Regions from separate parts of the Shewanella sp. MF05956 genome, predicted to be linked through region 4. Evidence: predicted binding sites of a transcription regulator. Region 4 holds the regulator's gene; each other region holds the start of a gene.
The links. The regulator sigma-54, encoded in region 4, starts transcription at its own class of promoters, with help from an activator protein. The targets are predictions, from matches to a motif close to GTTGGCACGNNNNTNGNNT.
Positions count from the first base shown of each region.

Region 1 (8,127 bases), on a different contig from region 4:
AGCGGATATGGCACTGAACATGATAGCCAGGCTGTACCGTATTGAAACCCAAATACAAGCACTGAGCCTGGAAGAGCGATTGTATTTTAGGCGCACCCACTCACGTGCTCAGCTGGGGTTATTTAAGCAATGGTTGGATAAATCAGTGCAGCAAGTATCAAAGGAAAGTCCGCTAGGAAAGGCCATCCATTACAGCCTCAATCAATGGTCAGCATTGAGCCGTTATACAGAAGACAGCCGACTCAATATCGACAACAACCGTGCAGAGCGGGCAGTAAAACCGTTTGTGATAGGGCGTAAAAACTGGCTATTCAATCACAACCATCGCGGCGCTGAGGCGAGTGCAATTTTGTACAGCATCATAGAAACGGCTAAAGCGAATGGACTTACTCCGTTCGATTACATCGAACACTGCTTAGAACAATTATCCTACCCTGATTGTGACCTCAACAGTCTCTTACCCTGGCAGGTTAGTCTAGACAAGACGTAGTTCGCCGGACGCATACGATGAGACCAATGCTCTGCTGGCTGGGAATACCATTAGCGAAGGGGCGATATTTACGCAGCCACATGAGTTTTAATGTCCCGAACTCGTGGCAATCGGCCCAACTTTGCGCAGCTGATATCACTGCGCTTAGGACGAGGAAGCAGATATCAATGACATCATGTTCTTGATTTATATGGGAACGGCAATCAGTAATCTTATCGAGATGTTTAAGCATATTAAGTATAAAGACAAAGAAAAAGAGCGCTATTTGATCACACTGGCGAGATCAATCAAGCTATTTTTATCTCTTTGTTTTTAAAAGGATGTATGAAAAGCGATCGAGTATGATCAGCCCCTGATGTTTTGCGAACACTCAATACCATCGATACAGATTACTGTTCGGCCAAAATGGTATAGTTCTATTTTTATACTTTTCGCCCAGCCAGTAGGTGTTTTATCACCCTGATTCATTTCTTTTTTGATGATTAAGAATAACCATGGCACGCCACCTATTTCTATGCGTAAACTTAAAGAGGTTTCAAGATTAAAATATGGCTGAAAACTCGCCATCGTAAGATAGTTAATAGCTTGTCTGTTCCCCCTCAATCGTATCACGTTATGCCTGTAAATCAGCCAAACGAGGCATTACTCGTTGGCCACTTGACGACCAGTGGGATGTTCGTCTCTGCAAAAAGCGTTTTTAAAAATAAATCCTCGATGAAAAGAATTTTTACTTCCAGATTGGTCATTAGCTCAGCAAGATCTACGCCCTAAAACCATGATATTGTTATCAGGTCTAACTAATGGTTTGAATGTTGCCACTACGCATAACGTTCCTGCTTTCGATGGTTCGTTCTAAATCGCGCTCTTTTTGAACGTGTAGGCCTTTTTTAGTGTCGCGAAGCTCTGCGTGTTGTGATGCCCAAAGCTGCTTTTACCTGCATTTTCAATAACATGATCTGAAATGCAATGCATATATACTTTAATGCTTTTCTACTTTGTTTATCTTGATTTTTGTGATTGCCGCCCGCCTCGTTTACTGGGTAATGACCATTTAAATCTTTGTCTTTATTTTCTGCTGTACTCTATCGCAGTTTACCTTGTTTTAACGCTATAATTGCGCCTCATTTTATGTTGCCAGGAGCAGTTGTTTGTCACACTCATATATTCCGTTTGAACTTTATAAGCGTAAGTGGATTTTTAACCATAAAGATTTGCCGGTGTCAGACGATGACAAGGCGTTGATCAAGCCATTGGCTGATAAAAGTGCCATGGAAGTATGGAATAAGTGGATAAGCAATAAAAGCAGCCGTGCGGAACTATTCGAAAAAGGTGATTGGCCAGCAAAGCAGGATGCTTGGAGTGCGACTGAGCATTGGCAGTCGGCGTGGGATTCTCATGATAATGCATTGCCTGAAGCTATTTTAGAACACATTAAATGGCCAGATGATACTGTGATTTATTTCTGTTATGAAAAATATCAAGTGTTAGAAACCCGTTGGGATGTGTTTGTTCGTAACTGGAAATGCTTTTTATTTTTTGATGATGGTCCAATTTTAATGGCGCAAAAACACAAACAAGCATTGATGTTTGAGCAAAATGGTCAATATAAATTAGGTGTTAGAGGTTAGAGCTACATATTCTATGAATGACAACCTGGTGTTGAAATCATTTGTATGTAGAGCTTATGTGTCTACTCGAGATTAATAGACTCTACTAAAACAGATGATAACCACTTTTATGAATAACAGATTATTTAAAAGAGATGACATGAAACTTTATGCGTTAATCGGTTTGGCTTTTTCGGTGTTATTGCCAACGTTAGCACCAACTGCAGTACAGGCAAAAATGGTTGCTGATGTGAATGTTGCGGATCAAGCGATGTTTGCAGATCAAACCTTAGTGCTGAATGGTGCAGGCGTGCGCAGTAAGTTTTTTATGGACTTATATGTCGGCAATTTATATTTGCCTGCAACAGTAAACCAATTAGATAGCGTGCTTGAGCAACCGATTGCGGTGATTCAATTAACCATTACCTCTGGGATGATCACCTCAGATAAAATGCGCAATGCGATTGAAGAAGGCTTTGATGCGGCAACCGATAACAATATTGGTTCGATTAAAACGGATATTCAACAATTTACTCAATTGTTTGCCGATGAAATTGTTGAGGGCGATCAATTTACTTTTGTGACTCAAAAAGGCAAGGGCGTGACCAGTATTAAAAATGGCCATGTTCAAGGTAACATTGCAGGAGAGGCATTTCGTCAGGCGTTATTAAAGATTTGGTTGGGTGATAATCCAGCGCAAGACAGTTTAAAGCAGGATATGTTAGCGCAGTAAATTCTCTACTAGGTGCTAGGGTCGCTGCGCTGATAGGACGGACTTTGTCCTGCTAGATACTAGGTCGGACTGCGTCCTGCTAGGTGCTAGATCAGATTTAATAGTTTCTAGCAGCGAAGCGTCTCTAGCAGCGAAGCGTCCTAGTCCTAGGCAGTAAAATCATTACCTAAGCTCGAAATTGTCGAGGTTTTGCCTTTATCGTTATAGGTGAGGCTAGTGGCATTACGGCTCACTTGTAGCGCCTGGGCTAAACGATTTATCGTGGCAATATTATGCTCTATTAAGCTAGAGTTTTGCGTGTTGATGTGTTTGCACTCGGCAAGGATAGCTTTGGCCGATTCAACTTTTTGGGCAAGTTCAGGTACAGAGGTCAGCTTTTCCGCCTCTGGGTGGGCAGCTAACTTTTCATCCGTTGCCTTGAGTAAGCTCATGCGCTGCAATTTATCTTTAGCGAGCGCTAACAGTTTGTCAGCATCTTGCTTGAGTAATGCGTCTTTTTCTTCAGTAATGAGCTGTTTAAGCAGAGTGAGAGTTTGATGTTGAGCATCAAGTAGCACAGTTATATCGGTCATATATTACTCTTTGGTTTACGTAGTCAACACTTTCCTATGATGCAAAAGTGCACCGATAACAAAGGTTAAAATACAATAAAGAGTAACGGACTAGGCTACTCTTTATCGAACGATAGGCCGCTCAGTTCAGCTTCAAAACTAGCGATATTCGCAGCTAATTTTTCTGGGTCGACTTTATAACGACCTTCTGAGATAGCCAGTTTAATTTCAGCGACCTTTTTTTGATCCACTTCAGGTAATGCAGCCATTTTGCCTTGAGCACTTTGCAGCTGTTGCGCTTGCGAAGTAATGCTTACCGAATCACTTTTAACGGGTGCAGCCGATTTTTGTGGCGCAGCAGTGTTTGTTTGTGAAGTAGACTGCGTGTCACGTGCTGTGCGCATCTGTGTATTGGTCGCAGTATTGTGCTTAATATCAATTGCCATGTGAGGCTCCAGCGTAATGTATTAGGTTTTCCATACAGGCTATCGGCGCTCGTGGAAAAAACTTTAATCTATTTTACATCCTAACTTCAACTTCACCAACACCAATCACTACAGCTTCTAGTCGTTTGTTACTTTTGCTATTTTTGACCTTAATAGCTTCTCCAATATTGCCGTCACGCAATGCTTCACCCAAGGTTTTAATTTCGATACTCTGTGTCTTAGCATATATAGAGACCATGTCTCCTTTACAGACAAAACAAAGATTACTGCCAATGATCGGTGAGTCTTTAGCGACTCGACGTTTTACGCGCGAACCGAGTAGGCTCGCTTTATCTGAAAAGAATTGTCCCTTCAAACTATATTGGTCTACATACATAATGGCTAAGTCATCAGAATTAAGAATCTGATTGGGTGACAATAATTCAGTCGCGACAATAACAGGATATTGAATATCAACTCTTACAGACAAGTACATCTGCCACGGGTAGTCGTAATCTGGAGTTTCACAGCTTATTTTAACGGTGTTATTTCGAGTGACATCTCGTTCGCTGGCTAACTCAACCGATATTGGAGGATAGCAGCGTGGCGGTGTCAGCCTTCCTTCTAAATTTTGTGGGGTAATTTCGACCTTAGCGTTTGACTCTACATCAATTTTTTTTTCTACGGCCTCTTTAGCTAATTGATAAATGGTCGATAATGAAGGAGCAGTGGCTTCTTCACTGGCAAATACCGGTAAAGAAAGCGAGAGTAAGCACAAAAAACATAAAAAAAATACTTTCATAATGAAGATACTAGCTTGTTTTGCCAGAATGCACCTATACTTTGAAAAACGATTAATACGCGGATAATGTAGACGTATTGAATAGACTAATAATCGATGGGTATGGCGGCGAATCATGTTCATTATCCTCCGTCAAAAAAATACCGTATCGGCTAGTTTATTAATCTAAGCAAGTTGTATGCCTATTTGTGTTGATAAGTTGTGGCGATAAGTATTCATTGTGTAGTCGACCTGGCAATGGTTAACTGGTGTGCGTTGCCAGTAAAATGTGTTATCAACAACGTATTCATTATTGCAACCGGGTAGTGTGGATATTGCAACTGGGTACTGCGAACCGGGTTTTACTATCGATAATTGAACTTTATCAACAAATTAAGTTTATTATCAAGAATTAGGCTTTACGATAATTTTAATAACAAATGTATCCTTTTGGGTGACAGTTAACTACAAGGCCCCGCTATGTCGAGCATTTTAGATTCAGTAAACAAACGTACCCAACTTGTTGGGCAAAACAGATTAGAATTACTGCTGTTTAGGCTTAATGGTCGTCAGCGCTTCGGTATTAACGTGTTTAAAGTTAAAGAGGTCCTGCAATGTCCTCCATTAACCACATTACCTAAATTAAATCGATTTGTTAAAGGTGTCGCTCACATTCGTGGTACAACCATTTCGGTCATTGATTTAAGTGCTGCAACCGGTGGCCGTCCACTCACGTCGACTGAAAATTGTTTCATTATCATTTCTGAATACAACCGCAGTGTGCAAGGATTCCTGGTGAGTTCCGTTGAGCGTATTATCAATATGAACTGGGCTGCAATCATGCCACCACCACAAGGTGCAGGGCGTTATTCTTATTTAACGGCAGTAACCGAAATTGAAGGCGAGTTGGTTGAGATTTTAGACGTAGAGAAAATCCTTGATGAGATTTCTCCGGTTAAAACCGCGATCAGTAAAGAAGTGAACGAAACGCTAACCATCGATAGAGAACAGCATTACCACATTATGGTGATTGACGACTCAGCCGTGGCACGCAAGCAAATTATTCGCTCACTCGAATCGCTAAATCTACAGATTGATACTGCCAAAGATGGCCGAGAAGCTTTAAATAAACTTAAAGCTATCGCGGCTGAAATGGACGATGTATCGCACGAAATCCCGTTAATTATTTCCGATATCGAAATGCCAGAAATGGACGGTTATACCTTAACGGCTGAAATTCGTGACGATCCAAAATTGAAGAATATCAAAGTGGTACTACACACTTCACTCAGTGGCGTATTTAATCAGGCGATGGTGCAAAAAGTGGGCGCAAACGATTTTATTGCGAAATTTAACCCAGATGAATTGGCCGCCGCAGTAAACAAACATTTGAGCTTATAACTGTCTATAATGACAGCGTGTAAATTATTAAGCGCTATAAGCTTACTTATTTTAGGATGTTAATGTGACAGATAAATCACTTGCTGAAGCAGAGTACAATCAATTTAGACTGTTTTTAGAACAGCATAGCGGTATTGTGTTAGGCGAGAATAAACAATATTTAGTGCGTAGCCGTTTGGCCCCTTTGATGGGTAAGCATAACTTACCCTCATTATCAGAGGTGGTTAAAAAGTCGATGAAACCGACTGAGCGCCAGTTACGTGCTGAAGTGATCGACGCGATGACAACCAATGAAACCTTATGGTTTCGTGACCGTTATCCTTTCGAGTTACTGCATAATACCTTATTACCTGAGTACAGTAAGTTAGGTCGTCCATTAAAGATTTGGTCGGCTGCTTGCTCATCAGGTCAAGAACCCTATTCTCTCGCCATGACGGTACTTGAATACCAACAACGTAAGCCTGGCGCACTGCCTGGCGGAGCATCTATTCAGGCAACGGATTTATCGCCTTCTATGCTTGAACGTTGTAAAAATGCTGAATACGACAGTTTAGCGTTAGCGCGTGGTTTATCTGATGAACGTAAGCGTCAGTTTTTTGATGCTTTACCGTCGGGCAACATGAAACTGAAAGACAATGTGAAGCGTCTGGTTAACTTTAGAGCTCATAATCTTCTTGAAAGTTATAGTTTATTAGGTAAATACGACATTATCTTTTGTCGTAATGTGCTGATTTACTTTGCACCAGAGGCAAAGGCTAAAATTTTGCGGCAATTTGCTGCCGCACTTAACCCTAAAGGGATTTTATTCTTAGGTGCGTCAGAATCTATTGCCGGTTTAACCGAAGAATTTAATATGGTTCGTTGTAATCCTGGTATTTACTATCAAAAGAAAACCTAGTTAAATAAATAGCTTACTAGCTTTATCATGCCGGCATTCGTCGGCATGTTCATTTAAAATACTTATTCATCCTTTATTGAAATTGTTGGCATAACCCTTGCTTTAATTCTATCAGTTAGCTGATGGAGGCAATTTTATGGCGATTAATTTCGATAATGCATTAGGTGTTCACCAATACTCGTTGGGCGTACGTTCTCAAAGAGCAGAAGTGATTTCAAGTAATATCGCCAATGCCAATACTCCTCATTACAAAGCGCGGGATGTGGATTTTGCTTCTGCGATGAAAGCCGCGAGCTCTCATCAAAATGGCTTAAGCATGAGTCAAACCACCGAAAAGCACTTTGATTTAACGTCATTAACACAGCAACACGTGCAATACCGTGTGCCGACTCAACCCGACACCGGCGATGGCAACACAGTCGACACGCAAAAAGAACAATCTGCATTTATGCAAAATGCGCTCGAATATCAAATGTCACTGGGTTTTCTTGAAAGTAAATTTAGTGGCATGCGTAAAGCATTGCGAGGTGATTAATCATGAGTTTATTCAATATCTTTAATGTTTCTGGTTCAGGGATGTCGGCGCAATCTGTCAGGCTTAATACCACGGCCAGTAACATTGCCAATGCAGACTCAGTGTCGAGCAGTGTCGATAAAACCTATCGTGCACGTCATCCAGTTTTTGAAGCAGAAATGGCCAAAGCCAGCAATCAGCAAAATCAATCTCCTGGAGTGTCGGTGAAGGGCATTGTTGAAAGTGATAAACCGCTAATTAAAGAGTACTCGCCAGATCATCCACTTTCTGATGCTGACGGATTTATTTACAAGCCAAACGTGAATGTAATGGAAGAAATGGCTGACATGATTTCAGCTTCGCGGTCTTACCAAATGAATGTTCAGGTAGCAGATGCCACTAAATCAATGCTGCAACAAACGCTCAATATGGGTAAATAGTTTTGATTTTTCAAGGAGGCAGCTATGAGCCTAATTAATTCTTACAGTCAGTCTTTACCGCAAACGTCAAGCAGTGCATCAAATACGAGTGCAGTGACCAAGAGTTCAGTGCAGAGCACTACTACGTTAACCACGGGTAATTCGTTTCTCGATTCAATTCGGTTACCTGAGCAGAGCGCGGTTCCTGAAGCGAATGATCAGCTGTTAAAGCAAGAAGACTTCTTTGCATTGCTCAGTCAGCAGTTATCAATGCAAGACCCATTTGAGCCTGTAGACAATGATCAAAT
Region 1 covers NZ_JCAYNV010000016.1:102,380-110,506, reverse strand. Annotated here, with positions in the region: partial or broken gene AC19MX_RS17095 (IS66 family transposase) at 1-490, shown strand, start outside; partial or broken gene AC19MX_RS17090 (transposase family protein) at 507-722, opposite strand; partial or broken gene AC19MX_RS17085 (IS21 family transposase) at 969-1,277, shown strand; gene AC19MX_RS17080 (DUF2947 domain-containing protein) at 1,639-2,118, shown strand; gene AC19MX_RS17075 (chalcone isomerase family protein) at 2,258-2,830, shown strand; gene AC19MX_RS17070 (flagella synthesis protein FlgN) at 2,977-3,402, opposite strand; gene flgM (flagellar biosynthesis anti-sigma factor FlgM) at 3,498-3,827, opposite strand; gene flgA (flagellar basal body P-ring formation chaperone FlgA) at 3,901-4,608, opposite strand; gene AC19MX_RS17055 (chemotaxis protein CheV) at 5,068-5,988, shown strand; gene AC19MX_RS17050 (CheR family methyltransferase) at 6,053-6,886, shown strand; gene flgB (flagellar basal body rod protein FlgB) at 7,023-7,421, shown strand; gene flgC (flagellar basal body rod protein FlgC) at 7,424-7,840, shown strand; gene flgD (flagellar hook assembly protein FlgD) at 7,865-8,127, shown strand, end outside.
Region 1: a site for sigma-54 is predicted at 4,776-4,794, ahead of flgA (flagellar basal body P-ring formation chaperone FlgA). Genes of this name have one in related genera too.

Region 2 (8,127 bases), on a different contig from region 4:
ACTGCAAGTTTTTCATGCTGTCGCAGCTTATTTGCAGCGATGCGATGCCCTCAGCCAATTGCCGGGTGACTTGTTGGCTATTGGCACGCTTAGCGGCAAGTTTCAGTCGATTTAACACATACTGTTCTGCGGTAACCAGTACCTTAATGGCTTTTGCCAAACGCTTTTGTTCTATGGCTCTCTCTGCTTCGGCATAAAAAGGGCTCAGTGACGGCCTTAACGTATTAATACTCTCAATCGTTTGCGGATATCTCGGCTCAACCTGCTTAAACAATGCCGTTAGTCGGCTTAAGATACTTTTTCTGATCTCTGCCATATGGCTAAAAATACGTTTGATATTGTAGTCGTCGGCCCCCTTTGTGGCCTGGGTGTAAAACTGTTGCCCTGCTTGGCATAAATCAATGGCTTCATTGAGTAACCATAAGTCGCTTCCGTCGTGCATAACCTCATTTGATCGTGTTCTATTCAACGTCATATCTCCTTATCATTAGTTAATGATTATCATTAACATGCATGATGACTTGCTAATAAATGTAAAATTAAGTCATTATGTTTACTTGCATAATCCGTGCACATTGACAAAGTTTAATTAACCTACTGATTTTAAATTGTTATGCTAATAAACAAGCCTCGGGGGAAACGCCGAACAGGAAAAAATTACCGCCTGTAATTGTCAAATCTACATCTTCGACATACATTGGTTATTAACAGACAGGGAGTGATATCGGCATGGGTCGTCCAGTACTTTTTTACCATTTGCGCCAGCCGCAAACACAAACTCAGCTCTTACAAATTCCGAGTTGCCAACATTTCAATAAAATAGCCAGTAGCATCGAGCGACCTTGGTTAGCTCAACTTGAAGACAATGCCGTAGATGTGGCCATTATCGAACTCGCCAATTTAAGCCAACAAGACTATCTCGATATCGCCAATAGCGAATTAATGGCTGATATCGAATTTATCTTTTTAAGCGAAGGCAAACCGAACCCCAACCTAGACAAATTAATGGCGACTGGGGCGGGTTATCATTTTCGCCAGCCTTACGATATGACGTTGATTGACGATACCTTAGAAGATTTTGCCCAAGACTTAGTGACCAAATCGGCTAAAAAACACCAACCTTTTTCAAGCGAACTTGATCAATATGGCTTACTAGTGGGTTCATCACGAGCCATGCATAAGCTGTACAGAACGACGCGTAAGGTTGCAGTAACCGACAGTAACGTATTGATTATTGGTGAAAGCGGAGCCGGCAAAGAGTTGGTTGCCAATACGATTCACTTAGCCAGCAACCGTGTTAACGAGCCATTTATTGCCATTAACTGTGGCGCATTAAGCCCAGAACTAGTCGACAGTGAATTATTTGGCCATGTGAAAGGCGCGTTTACAGGCGCACATCGAGATCATTCAGGCGTATTTGAGCAAGCTGAGGGTGGCACGTTATTTTTAGACGAAGTCACCGAAATGCCACTCGAGCATCAGGTTAAACTGTTGCGGGTACTCGAAAATAACGAATATCGCCAAGTCGGCAGCCCTAATGTAAAAAAAGCCAATGTGCGTATTGTGGCAGCAACCAACCGCGATCCCGCTAAAGCCATTGAAAACGGACATTTTCGTGAAGATTTGTATTTCCGCTTAGCGCATTTCCCTATCAACGTGCCGCCGTTACGTGACCGTGGCAACGATATTAGCGGACTCGCCCTGCACTTTTTAGCCTACCGCAATGCTGCCGAAAAACTCAGTAAAGTCTTTACCGACGATGCTTTAGCTCTTATTCAACAACAAAAATGGCCAGGTAATGTGCGAGAGTTAAAGCATGCAATCGAACGCGCTTATATTCTTGCCGACGACATTATTGATGTCAGCCATATCAATATTAACCCGTTAGAACCGTCTACCGAGTCAGCGGAAGACGATGTCCAAATCCCCGCAGGTATGCGTTTAGATGAACTTGAAAAAGTCGCAATTTATCAAGCACTCGATCAAACCGCCGGCAATAAAAATGACACTGCCAAGCAACTCGGTATTAGTGTCAAAACCTTGTACAACAAACTAAGTAAATACGAAGACCAAACCAGCTCAGAAGATTAAGAAACTCATCATCCCAGAAGTGATTCTGAGTTGGAATCCACCAACCTAATCATCCCGGCAATACTTTTAAGCTGGGACACACCAATATTGTCATCTTGGCAGTGCTTTTGAGCCGGGATCCAGGTGTTAGCTTTGTACTTTTGTACTTTTGTACTTTTGTACTTTTGTACTTTTGTACATATGGCCTGCGGCCACTAACGTCGTGGCGCTTCGCCCACACCAGACCAAGAGGAAACCAACGGCTGTTCCCTCTTGGAACTCCCAGCCGCCACATCAAAATTATCTGAAAAGCGATAATTTCGCGACGTGGTTGAATCCAGCTTTTGACCGCATTTGTAACCATCTTCAACCTTATTCGAAAATGCTAACGCTTCAGATGGGGCGTCCCTTCCCCTCTAAAGCTAGCTCGCCATCCATGGCTAGCTCACGTCATTTTCTTCAACGGCCTCAAGTTCAGAGTTGAATTTTGACCGTTGCAAGCAATATACGTAACTCATTTATGCCCCAAAATGAGTTGCGAGCTATTGCTATACAGATGATTTTATCTAATGATATGCTCCAAGTTACTGCTGTTATTTACAAAATATTAGCCAATATCTTTTTCCACGTCACAGTACTCAACTAAAGCAAATTAAGGGAATATAGGGATAAGATGCAAGAATACGAAACAAACTCATCACTACAAGAACTTGAACTTGAGTCAACAAAACTACTCTTTGATTATATCAGTGAGCACTTAATAAATATCAACGACAGAATTGGTTTTAGAGGACAGGGTGATTCAAGTTGGCCATTGCAATCAACCTTTGTTCGTTTTTGTATAAGTTTGGGCATTAATGATGAGGAAACAAGACAAGTAACTCTTAGTAAGTTGAAAAAAGAATTTACAGAAAATTTAGTCGTTAATGGTGATTTGCCTGAAGAAATAATTAATAAAACAGATATTTTTCAATTTGGCCAGCATTATGGTTTACCTACGCCATTACTCGATTGGACACACTCACCATACGTAGCTGTTTTTTTTGCATTATCAGAGCAGTATCCAAGTAAAAAAAATAATAAACCAGCAGAAAACTTAGTAATATCTAGAAGTTTATGGGTATTAGATCTAGAAGTTGTAGACCATTTTAATGATTGCATTGAAATTTATATTTGGCCAAAGCAAAGTAAAACTTTACTTGACGAAGATATGTTAAAGCAGCAATTCCCTCGATTAGATGTGATTCATAGTGTTAATCAATACAATAAAAGACAACCATTTCAGCAAGGCTTCTTTACACAGCATGCCTTTTACAATTCTTTAGAGGTTTGGCGTGAACGAATTGATAGAAAGATTACTCATGCATATCCATTTCCCCTTTTAAGAAAGATAACCTTTAAGTGCACAGAATCGGAACGTAATAAATATTTAAATGTTTTGGATAAAATGAATATAAATAACAGAACGCTATTTCCTGATATAACAGGTTCTGTTTTAGGTGCGATTGAGACAGTCCGGCAAGGAAGCAAAAAGCAAAGATACAAAACTATAACACTCCCATTAAAAAAGACCGTTTAATCGGTGAACGGTATTAATATCGATTTGAACTGACATTCAATCTGAAAAAGTGAGAGTTACACATTTGATAAAGGTGTCTAATTAATTCGGGAAAAATAAGCCTAGACAATTTTTTATTTGGCACTCATCCCTTAACGTTGCTGTGCCCATAATTTTTCTAACACCTCGCTATCTACATAGGGTAAAGATCCTCATTTATGTTCAAAAACGAGTTGGTCTTAGCTTTTAAATACCCTAATTCAACTCTGAACTTGAGGTCGTTGAAGAAAATGACGTGAGCTGGCCATGGACGGCCAGCTAGCTTTGGAGGGGAAGGGACGCCCCATCTGAAGCGTTAGCATTTTCGAATAAGGCCGAAGCAGGCAAAAAATGCGGTCCAAAGCTGGATAATTTTCCGTCGCAATTTTTTCGCTGCTGTTGTTTGGTTAAAAAGCGAAAATGTTGCCGGAACGGCAGGGGTGATCCAAGAGGGGATTGCTGTTGATCCCCTTTTGGCCCGTGCAGGGTGGAACCTTGCGATTTTGATTCAAACGGAGTTTGAAAATTGGTGTGGCCTGAGGCCATAAAATGAAAATTACCCTTGTGGAATCATCACAGACAACGACTTAGGTTTCACCTCAATACGCATATCATCAGCCTCAAACAGCTCGCCATCAATCACGTACTTAAACTGAGTATCGGTTGTTAAATAGATTTTTTTCGCCTGCTGATGATGAATCGCACTATTTGCAGCGTTTTGGTCTCGGCTGCCTGTTAAGCCTGCAAACAATAACTCGGTCATACTGAGCAATTGTTGTGGCGAAGTCTCACTTGCCTCAATCCAGGTAATGTCGAGTAAACCATCATTAATAATCGGTTCGCCATTACCCTGAGCTAATACGCTGGAAAATGGCGCGGCATTGGCAACCACTAAACTGGTCGTATCGATAGTGTGGGTTTCACCATCATCGAGCTGTAAGCGTATCGATAGCGATTGATTTTCATCAATGGCTTCCCATAAACCAGTTAAATACGCTAACTGGCCCATGTCGTTTTTGGTTTCGCGGTCGGCTTTTTGAATCATTTTATGCTCAAACCCTAACCCCACCAGCAGTAACATAATGGTGTCGTTACACACTGCGGTATCAATACGTTGGTGATGACCTTGAATTAAAATATCTAACGCCTGCGACACGGGTATTAACTTACTTGTGACACCAAATAAGGTGTGGCTTAACGCATTAGTGGTACCCATTGGGATAATGCCTAAATAAATATCACTGTCGACCAACACTGAGGCGACCTCGTTAACCGTGCCATCGCCACCACAGGCTATAACAATATCAGCACCTTTGGCTTTAGCTTGTTCGGCTAATTGCACCGCCGATTTATCTTTGGCTGTGTACAACACATTAAGCTGAAAATAGCGCGATAGGGTTTGTTTAATATGATCGGCTTCATCGTGCCATTTACCGCCGCCCGACACAGGATTAATAATTAACCAGGCTTGTTTATGGATATTAATTTGCTGCTTTTGATGCATTTTTTCAACGCCAGCTAACTGCCACTTGTTCAAGCGTGCCGTTTGGCGAATATCATTAATGCTTTTGAGCACTTCGGTAAACTGACGGTTTTTATCGCGGCACACTATATACGCGGCTAACACTAATACTGAGCGGCCTCGACCTAAGGCGCAATGCACTACCACATTGTTGCCTTTGCGTACCTGAGTGTGTAACCAGTTTACGGCTTGATTTAATTGCGCAACGGTTGGCACATTATGGTCTAACACCGGAATATTTAAATACTCGATATTTTCGTCCACTAAGGTCCATTCAAGTGCATCAAACTCGGCGGTCACATCTAAAATAGCCCCTATTTTTTCACGTTTTAATTGCTCAACGTCGCTTGGAAACAAACGGCAAGCTAAATACAATTGTTTATCTATCTTTTGAATTGCCGGCACTTTATCGTGCTTTCTTGCCCACGCGTTATACGCCTGACAGCCCATTAAAAACGGCACAAAACTCCAACTGATATACCACGGGATACTGCCATCCTGGCTTTTACGAAAAATCCCCGCGCTATTAAACCAATACGCAGAGCTGACTAGAGCTAAAGACAATGCCACCCAGCCAAACGCCACTTGCAGCACTACATTTGGTAATGCGATGCACAAACACAACGCGATAAAAGTACCAAGGGTGTAATAATATTTAATGTGGATTTGGGTCGGCATAATCGGTCCTCCTGGAGTGAAATAATAAAAAGCGACACTCATGCCTAATGCATGAGTGCCGTTATATTATTAACAGTCTGGATCTTCGGCTTTCATGCCTTCTTTTACATCTTCACAAGCATCTTCAACTGCATTACCCGCATCTTGAATCATCTCATCGACCTTCTCACCGGCATTTTCGGCTTTGTTATCTGAACATGCTGATAAACCGGCAGTTAATAACACCATAAAACTTGCCATTGTGATTAATTTTAATAATTTCATAATTCATCTCCTTGATGATGGTAAAGACTTAATTGCTGGCAGATGCTTCTACTAGCTATATTAAGATATGCTTAATTAACAATTAAGCCATGTTTATTATTTAGATGGCTGCTGTTTAAATGACTATTGTTTAGATACCTGTTATTTAAATGACTTTTAGCGAGGTGATTTACCACGCAGCGCATTCGACACAAGCGAAATTAACAACAACACCACAAAGATAAAGAAAATAATTTTGGCGATCCCTGCGGCTGCACCTGCAATACCGCTAAAACCCAATAGACCTGCAATCACTGCTATCACTAAAAACATTAATGTCCAGCCCAACATAAAAACCTCCTTGGTATACGGTTTGTCTTAAATGTACTGAATATGCATAAACGATATTAGTACGTGCGATGAACTCTGTATGTCTGTGTTTCATATACTTCTCATCGTTCGTATATTTCTCATTGTTCGTATACTAACTAAAGCCAGCATCGTGCCAACTTTCAAAAACAATCATAAGCACCTGAAATTAATAAAATAAAAAGTTATGCGGATTAAAAGGGAAATCAGAAACCCAAACCTACATAAGCAATTTTTACCGACTATTCGGTAAGAGTTTCAGGCTCAAAACCTAATGGGAAACCAACAGATGTAAAAAAGGGCTGCCAACAATGGCAACCCTATTTTTTATGACATTGATTTACGATTTACCGCATCTTTATCTTGGTAATTTAACGGATATCACCGCCGCTAAAGCAACAAATGCACTCGAGATCCACAAACAGGCTTCTAGGCCGTATTGTTGATATACCCAACCCGACAATACCGTACCAATTAAGCGCCCCATGGCATTGGCCATGTAATAAAAGCCCACATCGAGTGACACACCATCATGTCCGGCGTAGCTGACAATAAGGTAGCTGTGCAGCGATGAATTAATCGCAAACACCGCCCCAAATAACATCAATCCAGCAATTAATGTCACATGAATATAAAAGTCAAAATGCAGCATTAATGCAATCGCTGCTGGAATAAGTAGTAAGTAAGTCGCCCATAAAAAGGCCGAGCGCCCTGTTGGCACTTTGCCTTGTTTTTTACCTGTAAAATACGGTGCAAAAGATTGCACTATGCCGTAACCAATGACCCAGCTGGCCATAAAGCCGCCAACCCACCAATGATCCCATTGAAAGGTTACCGCTAAAAATACCGGCAATGCCACCACAAACCATACGTCGCGGGCACCAAACAAAAACATCCGCGCCGCCGACAGCATATTAATTGCCGGGCTTTTTGAGAACATATCAGTAAATTTAGGCTTGTTTTTGGCTTTACCTAAATCGGCTTTTAAGCTGAGTAAACTCATTAGCCACACTATGGTCAACATGGCGGCCATTGCTATCACCGCGCCGCGAAACTCAAGTAGTGTCAGTAATAAGCCCCCTAAAAAGAAACCCACCCCTTTTAAGGCATTTTTGGAGCCAGTGAGAATCGCGACCCATTGATACAACTTACCCTGAGCATCACCAGGCACCAGCATTTTAATCGCGCTTTTGGCGCTCATTTTATTGAGATCTTTGGCAATACCAGACAAGGCCTGCGCCGCCATAACATACACTACGGTAAGCATATCTTCGGGTACCGTTAACATGGCAAGGGCGACAATTTGCAGCCCAAGACCAATGTTCATGGTGTTATTTAACCCCAGCCTTGCGCCTAACCAGCCGCCAACCAGGTTGGTCACTACGCCAAAGATTTCATAAAACAAAAACAACATGGCAATGTTAAGCGGGCTGTAACCGAGCTGATGAAAGTACAACACCACCAGCATACGTAGCGCACCATCCGTTAAGGTAAACGCCCAATAATTACCGGTAATAATCAGGTATTGTTTAATCTGCGGCGGCAATGCGCTCAGTGATAACAGCCCCATGTTGGGTTATTCCTTATCTGCTAGGCCAACTTTGCGGGCAAGCTCAGCAGTGCGGTTAGCGTATCCCCACTCATTGTC
Region 2 covers NZ_JCAYNV010000010.1:186,792-194,918, forward strand. Annotated here, with positions in the region: gene AC19MX_RS12930 (hypothetical protein) at 1-469, opposite strand, end outside; gene AC19MX_RS12935 (sigma-54 interaction domain-containing protein) at 730-2,091, shown strand; gene AC19MX_RS12940 (FRG domain-containing protein) at 2,744-3,649, shown strand; gene AC19MX_RS12945 (diacylglycerol kinase family protein) at 4,224-5,867, opposite strand; gene AC19MX_RS12950 (hypothetical protein) at 5,937-6,131, opposite strand; gene AC19MX_RS12955 (DUF1328 domain-containing protein) at 6,288-6,461, opposite strand; gene arsJ (organoarsenical effux MFS transporter ArsJ) at 6,838-8,049, opposite strand; gene AC19MX_RS12965 (ArsJ-associated glyceraldehyde-3-phosphate dehydrogenase) at 8,056-8,127, opposite strand, start outside.
Region 2: a site for sigma-54 is predicted at 6,602-6,620, ahead of AC19MX_RS12955 (DUF1328 domain-containing protein). Genes of this name have one in related genera too.

Region 3 (8,127 bases), on a different contig from region 4:
AGCGGTCAACAACCACTTCAATCGTGTGTTTTATGTGTAAATCTAAGGTTGGTGGATCGGTTAAGTCACACACTTCGCCGTCAATTCGGGCGCGGATGTAACCTTGGGCCGACAAACTTTCAAGCAGTTTAACGTGCTCACCTTTACGGTCGTTGACTACTGGCGCCAGTAACATTTGACGACTGTCTTGCGGCATGGCTAAGACTTTATCGACCATCTGGCTGACCGTTTGTGCCGACAAGGGTAAATTATGCGTTGGACAGCGAGGCTCACCCACGCGGGCAAATAATAGGCGTAAATAATCGTAGATTTCGGTAATCGTGCCCACGGTAGAACGTGGATTGTGCGAAGTCGATTTTTGCTCAATTGAAATCGCAGGACTTAACCCTTCGATATGATCGACATCGGGTTTTTCCATCATACTCAAGAACTGACGCGCATAAGCCGACAAGGATTCTACGTAACGACGCTGGCCTTCTGCATACAAGGTATCGAAGGCTAATGATGATTTTCCAGAACCAGATAATCCAGTAATAACAATAAGTTTGTCACGTGGAATTGTTAGATTGATGTTTTTTAGATTGTGGGTTCGGGCACCGCGTATTTCAATTTTATCCATCTATTCGCTCTATGACTGGTGTAAACAAAACGATGATCAGTATCGCATACATTACTAAGTGGCTGTTGATCAATTTTGTTATGAATGATGTTTTAAATACGCAGTAAACGAAGATTAAGATTAGTAAATGATGAACTAAATGAAGCATAGGTCGCAAACTACGATTTCCTTTTGAGCTAATTTATGGCGCTGTGATAATATGCGCAGCTAATCATTTTATTGAATCATTTTTCGAAGGGCAATTGCATGGCCAGTAATGGACTGTCGGGTATGGAAAAAAAGGTCGCTTTTTCGTTAGCCAGTGTGTTTGGTTTACGAATGATGGGGCTGTTTATGATCATGCCTGTCTTCGCCTTGTATGGTCAGCACCTAGAGGGCTTTTCACCGTTATGGGTGGGTATTGCTATTGGTGCTTATGGACTGACTCAGGCAGTGTTGCAAATTCCAATGGGGATTTTGTCAGACAAGTATGGCCGCAAACCGATTATTTTAGGCGGTTTGGTGTTATTTGCCATTGGTAGTTTGATTGCTGCCTCATCAGATCATATTTACGGTGTGGTATTTGGCCGCGCAGTACAAGGTATGGGCGCGATTGCCGCCGCCGTATTAGCCTTAGCCGCCGACTTAACCCGCGATGAACAACGCACGAAAGTCATGGCCGTAATAGGCATGTGTATCGGATTCTCGTTTGCGCTGTCGTTATTAGTTGGGCCAATTGTGGCGCAATATATGGGTTTAACGGGGTTGTTTTTTCTAACCGCCGTGTTGGCAGTATTAGGCATGTTAATCGTGCAGTTTTTTGTACCTAACCCAATTACTCAAGCGCCAAAAGGTGACACTGTTGCCACCCCAACTAAATTAAAACGTATGTTGCTAGACCCGCAGCTGTTTCGTTTAGACGCCGGTATTTTCATTCTGCATTTGGTATTAACCGCGGTGTTTGTTGCGTTACCGCTAGATTTAGTGGATGCCGGTTTGGTCAAAGAAAAACATTGGATGCTGTATTTCCCTGCATTTGTCGGCGCATTCTTTTTAATGGTGCCGTTAATCATCATTGGCGTTAAGCGTAACAACACTAAAACGATGTTCCAGTTATCATTAGTGATTATGATGCTTTCATTGGCCATTATGGGTGTTTTTGCTGATAACATTTGGATGTTAAGTGCGGCAATTGTGTTGTTTTTTACTGGCTTCAATTATCTAGAAGCCTCGTTACCGAGTTTAATTGCAAAATTTTGCCCTGTCGGTGAAAAAGGTTCCGCGATGGGCGTGTATTCAACCAGCCAATTTTTAGGTGCATTTTGTGGTGGTATGTTAGGCGGTGGAGCTTATCAATTAGTGGGTGCTTCTGGTGTGTTTTTTGTCGCATTAGGGCTGATGTTTGTGTGGCTGTTATTAACGATTGGTATGCAAAAACCGGTGTTATTAAAAAGCTATACCCTTGAAGCCAATATAAAAGATAAAAATGATGCTCAAATTATGGCCACCGAATTATCGCAATTGGCAGGTGTAGTTGAAGCCATTGTGGTGCTTGAAGAGAAGGTCGCTTATTTAAAGGCCGATGATAAATTCAATTTAAGCGAAGCCCGAGCTGTGTTAGGCTCTGTGCAACAGGTCGTGTAGATCATTTCGTTAGAATTCAGATAAAATAAATTCAGATAAAGTAAACAGATAAAAATCTCAGGAGATTTCGATGGCTAGTCGTGGTGTGAATAAAGTGATTTTGGTCGGTAACTTAGGTAAAGATCCTGAGGTTCGTTACATGCCAAACGGCAATGCCGTAGCCAACTTTACAATAGCGACAAGTGAGTCGTGGAAAGACCAACAAGGTCAAGTGCAAGAGCGCACTGAATGGCACAATATTGTTATGTACCGTCGTCTTGCTGAAATTGCGGGTGAGTATTTAAAGAAAGGCTCTAAGGTTTACCTAGAAGGTAAATTGCAGACCAGTAAGTGGCAAGACCAAGCAACCGGTCAAGACCGTTACAAAACCGAAATCAATGCGATGGAAATGCAAATGCTAGACGGTCGCAATGCGGGTGGCGATAACGCTGGTGGTCAAGGTCAGTACAATCAAAGCCAGGGTCAAGGTCAAAGTCAGTACAACCAAAACCCAAGCCAAGGTCAGCAAAGCATGGGTCAGCAGTCTCGTCCAGCTCCAGCAGCTCCAGGCGCAGCACCTGCTCCACGTCCGCAGTATAACCAAGCTGCACCGGCTGGCAATACCAACACTTACCAGGGCCAGTCAAATGCGGGCCAACAAGGTGGATATCAGCAGCCAGCTCCAGCGCAACAAGCGCCTGCTTATGCGCCTAAGCCTGCAGCTGCTCCACAAGGTAACTTCCAACCACAAAATGCACCGGCTCAACGCCCAGCGCCACAGCCTGCACAAAACTTTACTCCAGATTTGGATGAAGGTTGGGATGACGATATTCCATTCTAATTCGATTTAGAACAACGAATTAACAAAAAGCCCTGACAGTCATGTCAGGGCTTTTTTGATCTCTCATCGCTCAGCTCAAGGGTGATGCTGTGGCTCTGTTAAGCGGTTAATGATTCCGCTGGGCCAAAGAATTCATAATGAATTTGGCTTGCTGGTACACCTAGGCTAGTGGCGATAGCTAAAGCGGCTTTCATAAACCCAACAGGGCCGAGTAAATAAAACTCAACATCGCGGTCTGCCGGTAATTGCGCTTCAATGATTGAGGCGTCAATAAACCCAGTGGCATGCGGTTGGCAATGCGCTTGTGGCTGGCTGTAAATGTATAGTGGTGTAATGTTGCTATTGGTAGCGGCAAGAGTATCTACATGCTGCTTAAAGGCGTGCACGTCGCTGTTAATCGCGGCATGAATAAAGCGAATATCACGGCCAGAACCTGCTGCTGTATTGAGCATGCTGATGGCGGGCGTAATACCGACGCCCCCAGTGAGCAACACTAATGGTTTTGCATTTTTACGTAAGGTAAAGTCACCGCTCGGTGCGCGTAACTTCACTTTATCACCAAGTTGAATATTATTATGTAAATGGCTGGATACTATGCCATTTGGCTCTCGTTTCACGCTAATTCTGAGGTAATCTTTGCCTGCTGCATCAGACAAGCTGTAATTACGACGCATTGAAATACCATCAATGTCGTCAAACACGATGGTTAAAAATTGTCCAGCTTCAAAATCGGGTAAGCCTTGGTTATCAAAAGGCTGAAAGTAAAATGAGGTGATCAGTGAACTTTCATCTTCACGTTTCACTAAAATAAACTCACGCTCGCCGCGCCAGCTACCTTCTTTTTGCTCGTTGGCCGTGTAAATAGACTCTTCTGCAGCAATCAAGATATTGGCTAATTGGCCGTATGCTTTGGCCCATGCATCAATCACTTCATCTGTGGCGGCATCACCTAATACGGCTTTAATGGCTTGTAATAAGCAGCTGCCCACTGCGTCGTATTGCTCAGGTAAAATACCTAATGCAACATGTTTTTGTACAATTTTGCTCACAGCGTCGCTTAAGTTACCGAGTTCATCAATATTGGCGCCATAGGCAATTACTGCGTTCGCTAATGCTTTAGGCTGGGTGCCTTTACCTTGGTTAGTTTGATTAAAAAACGGCAGCACTTCAGGGTGCTGAGCAAACAATAAAGGATAAAAATGGCTAGTGATGTCATTAGCGTAAATTTGCAGTGCTGGCACTGTGGCTTTAATAATTTGTACGGTTGCAGTGTCTAACATTGATGAGTCCTTCTGGGATTAAATTGCGATAAACTTCAATTATTTATCTGCGATACTCTCGTATTACACATAACGTGCCAATATTTATCTAATTGTTTTATATACGGTAATATAGTTAAAGGTTAAATTGACCTAGATCATTAAGTGTGTCAAATTAACCTAAATTAGGTTAATTTGACTTGCTATGAATATTTCTCCTTTCATTGATATTGTAGAAGATTTAAATCGCGATCTGGCTAAATCGGAACGTTATTTACGACTTATTAAAGCGATTCAACGTGCTATTCCTTGTGATGCCGTGGCGTTATTAAAACTCAAGCAAGATTATTTGGTGCCTGTCGCGGTGGTTGGGCTCAAACAAGAAGCGCTTGCTCGGCAGTTTTCTATTCATCATCATCCGCGATTACAACAAATACTCGCCAGCCCACACATTACGCGTTTTGATGCCGACTCCAGCCTAGCCGATCCTTATGACGGTTTGGTGGACGACGGCAGTGAGCAGTTACACGTACATGACTGTATGGGTAGCACTATTTATGTTGATGGCAAAGTGTGGGGCGTACTCACCCTCGATGCGATGCAGGCGGGCAGTTTTGATGCACTTAATCCTACAGAAACCCGAGCGTATATTGCTGGGGTGGCCGCGGCGATTAAAACCAGCGAATATATTGAAGCACTTGAGGCCAAAATTGAGCAAAGCCATCAAGTTGCTCAGGCAACCCTTGGCCCCTCAACGATTATTGGTAAGAGTGCGGCTATAAACGCATTACAAGCCGATATAGATACAGTCGCCAGCAGTGATTTGTCGGTGTTGATTACCGGTGAAACCGGCGTGGGTAAAGAGTTAGTCGCGAAGAGTATTCATCAACAATCACGGCGTAATCTACAACCCCTGGTACAAATCAATTGCGCAGCATTACCTGAAAGCATTGTAGAAAGTGAATTGTTTGGTCATGTTAAAGGGGCTTTTTCTGGGGCGGTGAACGATCGCTGTGGTCGTTTTGAACTGGCTGATGGTGGCACGTTATTTTTAGATGAAGTGGGCGAGCTGCCATTAGCTGTACAGGCTAAGTTATTGCGGGCACTGCAAAATGGTGAAATTCAACGCGTCGGTAGTGACAAGATCATTGTCGTCGATGTTCGGATTGTGGCGGCAACTAATCGCCATTTACAGCAAGAAGTGAAAGAAGGACGTTTTAGGGCTGATTTGTATCATCGTTTGAGTGTTTATCCTTTGCCTGTGCCGCCCTTACGCGAACGCGGTAAAGACGTTATTTTACTGGCTGGATATTTCTTAGAAAAAAGTCAGCATCAATTGGGCGTAGCCAAACTGAGATTACAGCAAACGGCAATCGAACAGCTTATGCAATATGATTGGCCTGGAAATGTACGTGAGTTAGAGCATCTGTTGAGTCGGGCAGCATTAAGGGCAATAAGCGAGCAAGGTCGTCTTGCCAGCATTATTAGCATTAATTGTGCGCATCTTGGAATGGAGTTTGCTGCACATCAACCAGAAGTTACATCAGAGTTAGTTATAACGCACAGCGTTGATAATCCTTCATCAATTGCATTAGCAGATGCAGAAATTTACGGGCTACGCGATGCAACCGATGAGTATCAGCGCCAAATTATTCAAGCGATATTAGTTAAAGAGCGCGGTAATTTGGCTGCGGTAGCCAGAACGTTAAAACTTGACCGAAGCAACCTTATTCGTACCATGCGCCGTTTGGATATAGACCCCAATGCAGGGTTTATGTTGTTATAAACCCGTGGGGTATAGTGTTCAATACTGGGTATTTAGCCATAAATAATGAACGATTAACTCAGTGCACTTTTAATGGTGGTTTTTAAGTTTTGCATAAATGTTTTAAAGTGCGGCATAAAATCGATAAACAGCGGGTGTTTACGGTTTTGCATCATTAATGGGCCTAACAAACGTAAACCAACACTTAAGATAGTGGCTTCTGACTCCGGGAGTCCACTGCCTTTTTTAAGGTTCTCAACGAGTTTAAACAGATCTTCTCGGTCTTGGAATTCAAACTGTAATGGTTGAGCGGCTTCGTTATCTGGATTAATTTGCTCGACGGTAATTCGATATTGGTTTTCTTTGCTCATGCTGAATTCCTCAATAAGTTTATGGGTAAATAAGTTTATGGGTAAATAAGTTAACTTTTTAAAAATCGTTCAATTTTAGGTTTGATGGTTAATGATGTAATCACCATTAACGTTAAGCCTAATGGCAGCGCGGCGAGTAGCGCATCAAGCCAGTGGCTAAACAGTGCAGAATAACTGTTAAAGCCAATATTATTAATCGAAGTCGATAAGGCCATTGCAGACTCCATCGTCAGTGCCATAAACAGCCCGACAATAATGTTGCGCTTTTTCTCGCTGGTATCAGGTAGCCACTTTTCAACAATTTGAGTTAACAAAGCCATTAAGATAAATCCCGCAGGCATCACGGTTACTGCCGCAAATAGGAATGATGTTAACCAATCATTGAAAAACATCTCGCTATATCCGATGTTGATATAGGTCATTAAACCAATGAGTGAACCGCCCATGAAGGTCATCATGGCAAACACCACTAGCACTTTATAAATGATCGGGGTTTTCGTTGGGCCTACTTGGGTTAATGGCATAACGGGTTGTGCATGCATTTTGTTTCTCAAGTGATTAAAATGGAAATGAATTAGGTTGATTTAGTCAACTATATTCAATGTTGTTGATTATGTCAACTAGTTTGGTTGTTGTGTTGAATATATTAATTTTATGCTTGTTTGGGATGGCGTTGAAGTAGGTATATAGAGAGGTGTTTTTTGTAGGTAAATCTTACTTTTTTTGTAAGGTTTTGATATGTATTTATTTCTGGTTGGTAGGAGGCGTTTTTACTTTGCAGCAGATAACCTCAATATCGAAAACAAAGATATTGAGGTTTAAATTAGTCATATTATTTTATTAGCAATCAGTTGTAACGTAAGATATTTTTGGACTTGAACCTATTGTGGTCACCGGATCATAAAGTATGTAGCATCCACTGTTTAATACCGCTGTTTGATTTACGTAAACGCCAGAACGTCCACCTAATGATGCAGTGGTTAACCAAAAACGAGTATCACCGTAGGTTGTTGACCAAGTCCAATCATTGTCGAAGCCACTTCCCATAATTTTTGAAATACTATTATTTCTATTAGCACTTGGGTATCCGTATGAAATTTCTAAATCATCAATCCCATCTGCATCGATATCTATCGTTGTTTTAGCATTGTTTTGTAATCCTTGAATGACAGATTTAGCGTACACTAAATTGGCTGCTGATTTGATAGCACCTCCCATTGATTGAAGTGCCGCCTTATTTGCATCGGAGCTTAAACTTAGAAAGCGAGGTGCCGCAGTGACAGCAAGAATGCCTAAAATAATAATGACTACGACGAGTTCAATGAGTGTGAAGCCAGATTGTTTAGAAGCCTGCTTTATCATCGTTGGTACCTATTTGTATGAAAAAATAAGAAAAATTTAAGATAACGCTAACAATACGGTGGATACAAATTTGAATAGCATATAAGTATTACTGAATAATCAATGTGCTGATATTTGTTATATAGAGTCGTAACAGTACCATTTTTTACCTTTTTATGTGAGAGCAGAAATTATTTCTCAAAAATGCAGGTCAATATAGTTATAAATCATAAGTTTCTTTTACAGGATGGATGTAATGCAAAAAAATGTTATTAGTCATATTGCGTTGGTAGTTGCATTGGTTGCGGTCATCGCGGCTGGTGTGATGA
Region 3 covers NZ_JCAYNV010000011.1:95,936-104,062, reverse strand. Annotated here, with positions in the region: gene uvrA (excinuclease ABC subunit UvrA) at 1-619, opposite strand, end outside; gene AC19MX_RS13510 (MFS transporter) at 866-2,242, shown strand; gene AC19MX_RS13505 (single-stranded DNA-binding protein) at 2,313-3,062, shown strand; gene hmpA (NO-inducible flavohemoprotein) at 3,161-4,342, opposite strand; gene norR (nitric oxide reductase transcriptional regulator NorR) at 4,527-6,107, shown strand; gene AC19MX_RS13490 (DUF3861 domain-containing protein) at 6,161-6,457, opposite strand; gene AC19MX_RS13485 (DUF2798 domain-containing protein) at 6,508-6,999, opposite strand; gene AC19MX_RS13480 (type II secretion system protein) at 7,298-7,819, opposite strand; gene AC19MX_RS13475 (DUF1499 domain-containing protein) at 8,055-8,127, shown strand, end outside.
Region 3: a site for sigma-54 is predicted at 4,406-4,424, ahead of hmpA (NO-inducible flavohemoprotein). Genes of this name have one in related genera too.

Region 4 (8,127 bases):
GACTCGGTAGAGTTTGGCCAGGCTTGCGAACTCATTATGCAATGCAAGGGCAAAGTTATTGTCATGGGCATGGGTAAATCAGGCCATATTGGTAATAAAATATCGGCGACATTTGCCAGCACAGGCACACCAGCCTTTTTTGTGCACCCTGGCGAAGCAAGTCATGGCGATTTAGGCGCATTAGATAAAAATGACATTGTATTGGCCATCTCAAACTCTGGTGAATCAAGCGAAATCCTGACCTTATTGCCTGTGATTCAACGCATGGGCGTTCCTGTCATCGCGATTACTGGTAAACCAGAGTCCAATATGGCAAGGCTCTCAAAAATCCATCTTTGTATTCAAGTTCAAGAAGAAGCATGCCCACTTGGATTAGCGCCAACGTCAAGTACCACCGCGACCTTGGCGATGGGTGATGCACTCGCCATTGCATTACTGCAAGCAAAAGGATTTACTCGAGATGATTTTGCCCTATCGCATCCGGGTGGTTCATTAGGCCGTAAATTATTATTAAAAGTTGAAGATGTGATGCATCAGGGTGAAAGCTTACCGAGCGTAAACGATGACATCTGCATTACTGAAGCACTGTACGAAATATCGAAAAAAGGCCTTGGCATGACCGCCATAGTCGATAAAACGAATACCCTAGTCGGTATTTTTACTGATGGTGATTTGCGCCGTATTATCGATGCCGAAGTTAACTTACGCACCACACCTATTTCGCAGGTAATGACCAAAAATTGTGTCACTAGCCCTAGCGGTATTTTAGCGGCACAAGCACTGCAAATCATGGAAGAACGAAATATTAACGGACTGATTGTCGTTAACCCACAACATCAACCGATCGGCGCGCTAAATATGCTCGATATGGTTAAAGCAGGAGTTATTTAACCATGTCAGACACAAACACTCACTCAGGTTTTTACGGACCAATCAGCGATGATATTTGGCAACGTGCTAAAAAAATCAAATTGTTAATATGCGATGTTGATGGCGTGTTTTCTGACGGCCGAATTTACCTTAGTAATGCCGGCGAAGAGTTAAAAGCTTTCCACACTCGCGATGGTTATGGCGTGCGATCTGCCCTCACTAGCGGCATTCATGTCGCCGTGATAACAGGCCGTAAATCTAAAATTGTTGAAACCCGTATGACTGCACTGGGGGTTAAACACATTTATCAAGGCATCGATAATAAGTTTGAACCATTTGAAGCGTTATTGTCTTTATATAATGTCACCCCAGACGAAGTGGCTTACATTGGTGATGACATGGTCGATTTACCTGTGATGAAAGCCGTGGGTCTTGCGGTTTGTGTGGCCGACGGTCACCCATTTGTTAAACAACATTGCCATATGACGACGAGTCTCAATGGTGGCCATGGTGCATTGCGTGAACTCACAGATTTACTATTATTAAGCCAAGACAAATTCACAAGTGCCCACGGTATGAGTATATGAATAGAGTTACCATCGCGATAGCGGCATTTTTCGGCCTTGCCCTTGTGTTGTACTGGCAAACGCAAGTAAAACGCAGTGAAATGGATGCCGTAAAAGTGATAGGTATTGAGCGTCCGGACTTTGTCGCCAACGACTTACGCACAACCGAATACAATGAACAAGGTTTGATTGCCAGTAAAGTCACCGCGAAGCATATGGAGCATTATGCTTCCAGCGATATCACCCACTTTACTGATCCCGTTTATTTAATTTACCCAGAAAATGGTAAAGCACAGTGGCAACTCAGTGCTGACAAAGGACAATTAAATAAACAGAGCAATAAAGTCAGCTTAGAAAATAATGTTATTATCGATGCAATTGATATTGAAGAACCGTTACAGTCAGTGACCACACAAGCAGTCACCCTAGATTTAACGACCATGATAGGCAGCTCACAAGAGATGGTGTATATCAAAGGTAAAGGGTTTATGATCCAAGGCTTAGGCCTACATGCTGACTTGAATACGCAAAAATTATCGCTACTAAGCAAAGTAGAAGGAACATATGAGTCACAATAATCGACATCCTCGCGCCAATGCCGCATTACTATTAAGTGGCTTACTTTGCATGCTGAGCATTCCAGCAATGGCAAAACAAGGTGATCTCAAACAAGAATTGAAAATTGCTGCAGTGAGCCAATCTGCCGACATTAAAAACAATCAAATTGTCTTTAATGGCCCCGTGACTATTGTCCAAGGCACGATTAATATTAATGCTGACGAATTACGCGCATTTACCCCCAAAAATGGCGTATCCAAACGCTTAATCGCGACGGGTAAACCCGCGACATTTTCTCAAGAACTCGACGACGGTAACATCGGTACCGCCAGTGCCAACGAAATCAGTTACGATCTCGCCACAACAACTCTGACGTTAACCGGTAATGCCAAGCTAGACCAAGCAGGCAGTCAGGTCACGGGCAACCTAATTAAATACAACATTAAAGCCCAAGAGTTAATTGCTGAGAGTACCGGTAAAGGCCAAGATCGCGTCATCACGATTATTCAACCAGAAAATTTCCAAGACGAGTCAGCGCCAAAACAAAAGCTGCCTGAGATCCCTGTCAACAAGCAGATAAAACCATGAGCCAAATTACCTTAACAGCTGAAAACCTAGCCAAAAGCTATAAAGCGCGTCAAGTTGTAAAAGACGTCAGCTTAACTGTAAAAACGGGGCAGATTGTCGGTTTACTTGGCCCTAATGGTGCCGGTAAAACAACCACGTTTTACATGGTTGTAGGGTTAGTCAAAAGTGATAAAGGCCGTATATTAATTGATAATGACGATCTCACCGCTGACCCAATGCATCTTAGAGCCCGTAAAGGGATTGGTTATTTACCACAAGAAGCCAGTATTTTTCGAAAACTCACCGTGCACGACAATATCATGGCGGTGTTACAAACCCGCAAAGAACTCAGTAATGACGAACGTATTGAACAGCTCCAGCATTTACTGGAAGAGTTTCACATTACTCACATTCGCGACAGCCAAGGCATGTCATTGTCTGGCGGTGAACGCCGTCGAGTCGAAATTGCCCGAGCACTCGCTGCTAACCCTAAATTCATTTTGCTTGATGAACCTTTTGCGGGTGTTGATCCGATTTCGGTTATCGACATTAAAAAAATTATCCAACAGCTAAAAAGTCGTGGATTAGGCGTACTGATCACCGACCATAATGTTCGCGAAACACTCGATGTATGTGAAAGAGCTTACATCGTAAGCCAAGGTAATTTAATTGCCGAAGGAACACCTGAAGAGATCTTGAGCAATCAACAAGTTCGAGCGGTGTACTTAGGTGAACAATTCAAGCTATAGTTAGGTTATATACCCAAACAACCTGAAGATACTCGATTTCAGCAAGAATTTACACGCGTTTAGGCAAGGCATTGATTGCGGTTAATGGTCGTTCCCTTTCCAAAATCAATAACACAGCATGAACGCGTGTAAAACTTGCCCCTTGGGAGTTTCACCGTGTTCCCACTACGTTGTTGCGTTAATTTATAAGGTGCCTACATTACCGCATTAACGCGCCTAGTATTGAAAACACGGTGAAGCTCTGAAACACGTATCTTCAAGTTGATTGGGTATACGCCTTTTAGCCTATCTAATTCATTCCATTGAACGATACCTAAATTGCGTGAAATGTCATTGACGTACGTGACACCCCATTACAGTTTTTCGAGATTGTTATTTTTATGGAAATCATCTAGGGATAAGCGGTAAATGAAAGCGTCACTCCAACTTAAAATGGGTCAGCATCTCACTATGACCCCTCAATTGCAGCAAGCCATCCGCTTGCTGCAATTATCTTCATTGGAGCTACAGCAAGAAATCCAACAGGCGCTGGACTCAAATCCATTGCTTGAAATAGAAGATGAATTTTCTCAAGCTAAAGATCCCTTAAAAGAAAGTCGCGATCAATCAGACACAGACTTCAGTGACAACAGTAATGTGAGTGTCGAAAAAGATACTTCAACCATCGACACCACAGAATCCATCAGTAAAGAAACCATGGACGACATGCCCATGGACACGACCTGGGATGAAGTCTATACCGCCTCACCGATGTCAGGGTCTGGTAGTGCCAGCATGCGCGACGATGATATGCCTTTTCAAGGGGAAACCACCGAAGGCTTATATGAACATTTAGAGTGGCAAAAAAACTTAACGCCATTTTCAGACACCGACCTTGCCATCGCAACAGCCATCATTGACGCAATAGATGAACGCGGCTATCTAACCCAAAGCACTGAAGAAATACTAGAAGCTATGGGCGATGAAAATGTTGAGCTTGATGAGGTTCAAGCGGTGTTAAAGCGAATTCAACATTTTGACCCCGTAGGTGTTGCTGCACGTGACCTTAGTGAATGTTTACTCATTCAACTGTCACAATATGCAGACTCAACCCCGCACATTGAAAATGCGCGAATGCTCATCAAAGATTATTTGGATTTAATCGCTGGGCGTGACTTTAGATTATTAATGCGTAAAACGCGTTTAAAAGAAGATGAGTTACGTGATGCCATTACCTTAATTCAATCTCTTAATCCGCGTCCTGGCTTATTGATTACTGCCGTCGATGACGAATACGTGATCCCTGATGTCACAGTATTTAAAAAGAATGGCCGTTGGGTTGTTGAACTCAATCCAGATAACATGCCTAAAATAGGTGTTAATCAGCAATATGCAGCAATGGCTCGCAGCAGTAAAAACCCATCTGATACTCAGTTTATACGAGGTCATTTGCAAGAAGCTAAATGGTTTATCAAAAGCATTGAAAGCCGTAACGATACCTTGTTAAAAGTAGCCAATTGCATTGTGCAATTCCAACAAGGGTTTTTCGAATATGGCGAAGAAGCCATGAAACCTATGGTATTAAATGACATTGCTGAAGCCGTAGAAATGCATGAATCGACCATTTCGCGCGTGACCACTCAAAAATACATGCACACCCCACGAGGGTTGTTTGAGTTAAAATACTTTTTCTCTAGCCATGTCAGCACTGATGATGGCGGAGAGTGTTCATCGACAGCAATCCGCGCATTTATTAAAAAGTTGGTTGCAGCAGAAAACCAGAAAAAGCCGCTTAGCGACAGCAAAATGGCTCAACTACTGGCCGAACAGGGCATAAACGTTGCTCGTCGTACGATTGCAAAATACCGTGAGGCAATGATGATACCGCCCTCAAACCAACGTAAGAGTTTATAAATCACTCAACAATGGAGAAGTGTAATGCAGATCAATTTATCAGGGCATCATGTTGAAATAACCGAATCTTTACGTGAATACGTTCAGGAAAAGTTTTCAAAGCTTGAACGACACTTCGATCAGATCAATAATGTTCACGTTGTACTCAACGTAGAAAAATTACAACAAAAAGCAGAAGCTAAAGTCAGCCTAAAGGGCGGAGAAATTTTTGCAATGTCAGAACATACAGACATGTATGCAGCAATAGACGCCCTGATAGATAAGCTCGATCGTCAGGTAATTAAACACAAAGAGAAGTATACAAAACACTAACGATGGAACTTTGTACCATCCTGCAGCCGGAATGCACCACCTGTGCCACACCGGGCAGTAAGAAAAAGGTACTGGAACTTATCAGCGATTTAGTCGCTGCCCAGTACCCGACCCTGTCTTCGCAAGAGGTGTTTGAAAGCCTTATCGCAAGAGAAAAAATGGGTAGCACAGGTATAGGTAATGGTATTGCAATACCTCATGGCCGATTAACGACAATCGATCACCCTATTGCGATCTTTGTAAAATGCGAAGAACCCATTTCGTTCGATGCCATCGATAAACAACCTGTCGATATCTTATTTGCATTATTAGTTCCTGCAGATCAGTGCCAACAACACTTAAGCACCTTATCCTCGATGGCCCAAAAACTCAGCGACAAACAAGTACTAAAACAGCTGCGTAAAATCCACGATTCAACAGAACTCTATCAGGTAATTACGGCATGAAACTTGTTATCGTATCAGGACGGTCAGGCTCAGGTAAATCAGTAGCATTAAGAGTACTAGAAGACCTAGGCTATTACTGTGTTGATAACCTGCCATTGCCGCTAATTGGCACCTTATTGGCTCAGTTAAAAGGCAGTAATGACCTAGTAGCGATTAGTGTTGATGTGCGCAATATTGCCGAACAAGGCAAAGTGCTTCAAGAACAACTTGAAATACTGCAACCTGATACCGAAATTACCAGTTTTTTCTTAAACTCTAGCGACAAAGTTTTACTTAAACGCTACAGCGAAACCCGCAGATTACACCCGCTATCTAAAAACCATATTTCATTACAAGAAGCGATTAAATTAGAAGGCCGCTTACTCGAACCTATCGCCAAAATGGTTGATCACTATGTCGATACATCGGCACTCAATATTTACGAGCTAAGCGATCAAGTAAGACAAATATTGCTTGGCAGTGTTGATAAAGAGTTAGTGATTAATTTTGAATCGTTTGGCTTTAAACACGGTATGCCGACCGAAGCAGACTTTATGTTCGACGTGCGCTTTTTACCTAACCCGCACTGGGAAATAGAATTAAGACCATTAACAGGTCTTGATGAGCCTGTGCAAGAGTTTCTTGGCCGTCAGCCTCTGGTGAATAAGTTTATTTGGCAAATCGAAAATCTATTCGAAACCTGGATGCCACATTTAGAGCGTAATAATCGCAGTTATTTAACCATCGCCATCGGCTGTACAGGCGGACAACATCGCTCAGTTTATATCACCGACCAACTCGCTAAGCGATTTAGACAAGGCAGTAAACACACAGTCAACGCCCGCCACAGAGAGCTAAATATCAGTGAAGATCAGCTTTAGTCCTATGTGGAGTGCTAGCCATGCTTGAGCGCCAAGTCACCATCTCAAATAAATTAGGTTTACATGCACGAGCAGCCACAAAACTAGCGATACTGGCTGCTGACTTTGATGCTGAAATCACCCTAATTCAAGCAGACAAACAAGCCAGTGCCGCTAGCGTCTTAGGATTGCTCATGTTGGAAAGTGGCATCGGAAAAATGATCACTGTCACAGCAACAGGTCCAGACGCAGCAGTGGCATTAGATGCGGTGTGTAATTTGATTAACGATAAATTCGATGAAGGCGGCTAACGCGTCGCACTGATTATCTAACAGCACTTAACAAACGTCAGTTGTACTCTCTCGTGGCATTTTTTGACAATGATATTCAAGCTTACAGCCCACTATTCATCAATTACCATTCATCGTATACGACTCACATTTCACGGTAAATTATTTACCGCTCAAATTGAATATAATGCCTTATATATCATTATGCCTTAATCAAAAACCACTGGACACATTCAGTGTGGTCACTTGTTAATGCTGATTGGTATTCCCCCTCTTCTGTCGTGCGCTGACTAAAGTACACTTATTCTTTAACGTTGAGAATGACGCTCTTAAGCAGTTTTTAAGCGCGTCTTCAATGAACATTAATGCACTATTATTTATCCTCATATAAATGACAAACGTAATGTCCTCATTTTGTCATTTACATAACCTTTTACTGCCATAAATTACCGCCATAATGCCTCTCAATAAACAGCCATCACCCTAAGGCTAGTTCACCAAATTAGTGCAATTGCACCAATTAAAACAAACGAGCCAATATTGCAAAACACAATAACGACTATAAATAATTGTTTTTAAACAGTTTAAATTAATTTAAAAAGTTGGCATACAGTTTTCATATAGAGAGAGGATACCTACTAAGTAGTAGTTTAATTTTTAAGCAGTCCATTGTCATTTGTAGGAGATAGCGATGAGTAAAATGAACCTAGGTCAGAACATCAAATCAGTTAATGGCATGGTCGCTAAGCTGGTTGAACAATGCCGTCAAAACATTTTTTTCTTAGCGCATCTTGGTTGCAGCCAATGGGATGAAGTTGAATCCCGTTCAAGCAAATACAAATAAAGCATTAAGGAATAAATAAGATGAGTATTTCAACTGCGAGACACTATCCAATGGACTTTCAACATCAAGTGATTAGCGAAGTTAAGGTACATAACCGCCTATTATCTGATGTCGCCAAACAATATGGTGTGTCATCAAAAACTGTATATAAATGGGTCAAATATAGCGAAAGCCATAAAACTGAAAAACGCGG
Region 4 covers NZ_JCAYNV010000003.1:260,959-269,085, forward strand. Annotated here, with positions in the region: gene AC19MX_RS04850 (KpsF/GutQ family sugar-phosphate isomerase) at 1-891, shown strand, start outside; gene kdsC (3-deoxy-manno-octulosonate-8-phosphatase KdsC) at 894-1,457, shown strand; gene lptC (LPS export ABC transporter periplasmic protein LptC) at 1,454-2,014, shown strand; gene lptA (lipopolysaccharide transport periplasmic protein LptA) at 2,001-2,582, shown strand; gene lptB (LPS export ABC transporter ATP-binding protein) at 2,579-3,310, shown strand; gene AC19MX_RS04875 (RNA polymerase factor sigma-54) at 3,719-5,203, shown strand; gene hpf (ribosome hibernation promoting factor) at 5,228-5,515, shown strand; gene ptsN (PTS IIA-like nitrogen regulatory protein PtsN) at 5,518-5,961, shown strand; gene rapZ (RNase adapter RapZ) at 5,958-6,821, shown strand; gene AC19MX_RS04895 (HPr family phosphocarrier protein) at 6,842-7,111, shown strand; gene AC19MX_RS04900 (hypothetical protein) at 7,782-7,934, shown strand; gene AC19MX_RS04905 (transposase) at 7,955-8,127, shown strand, end outside.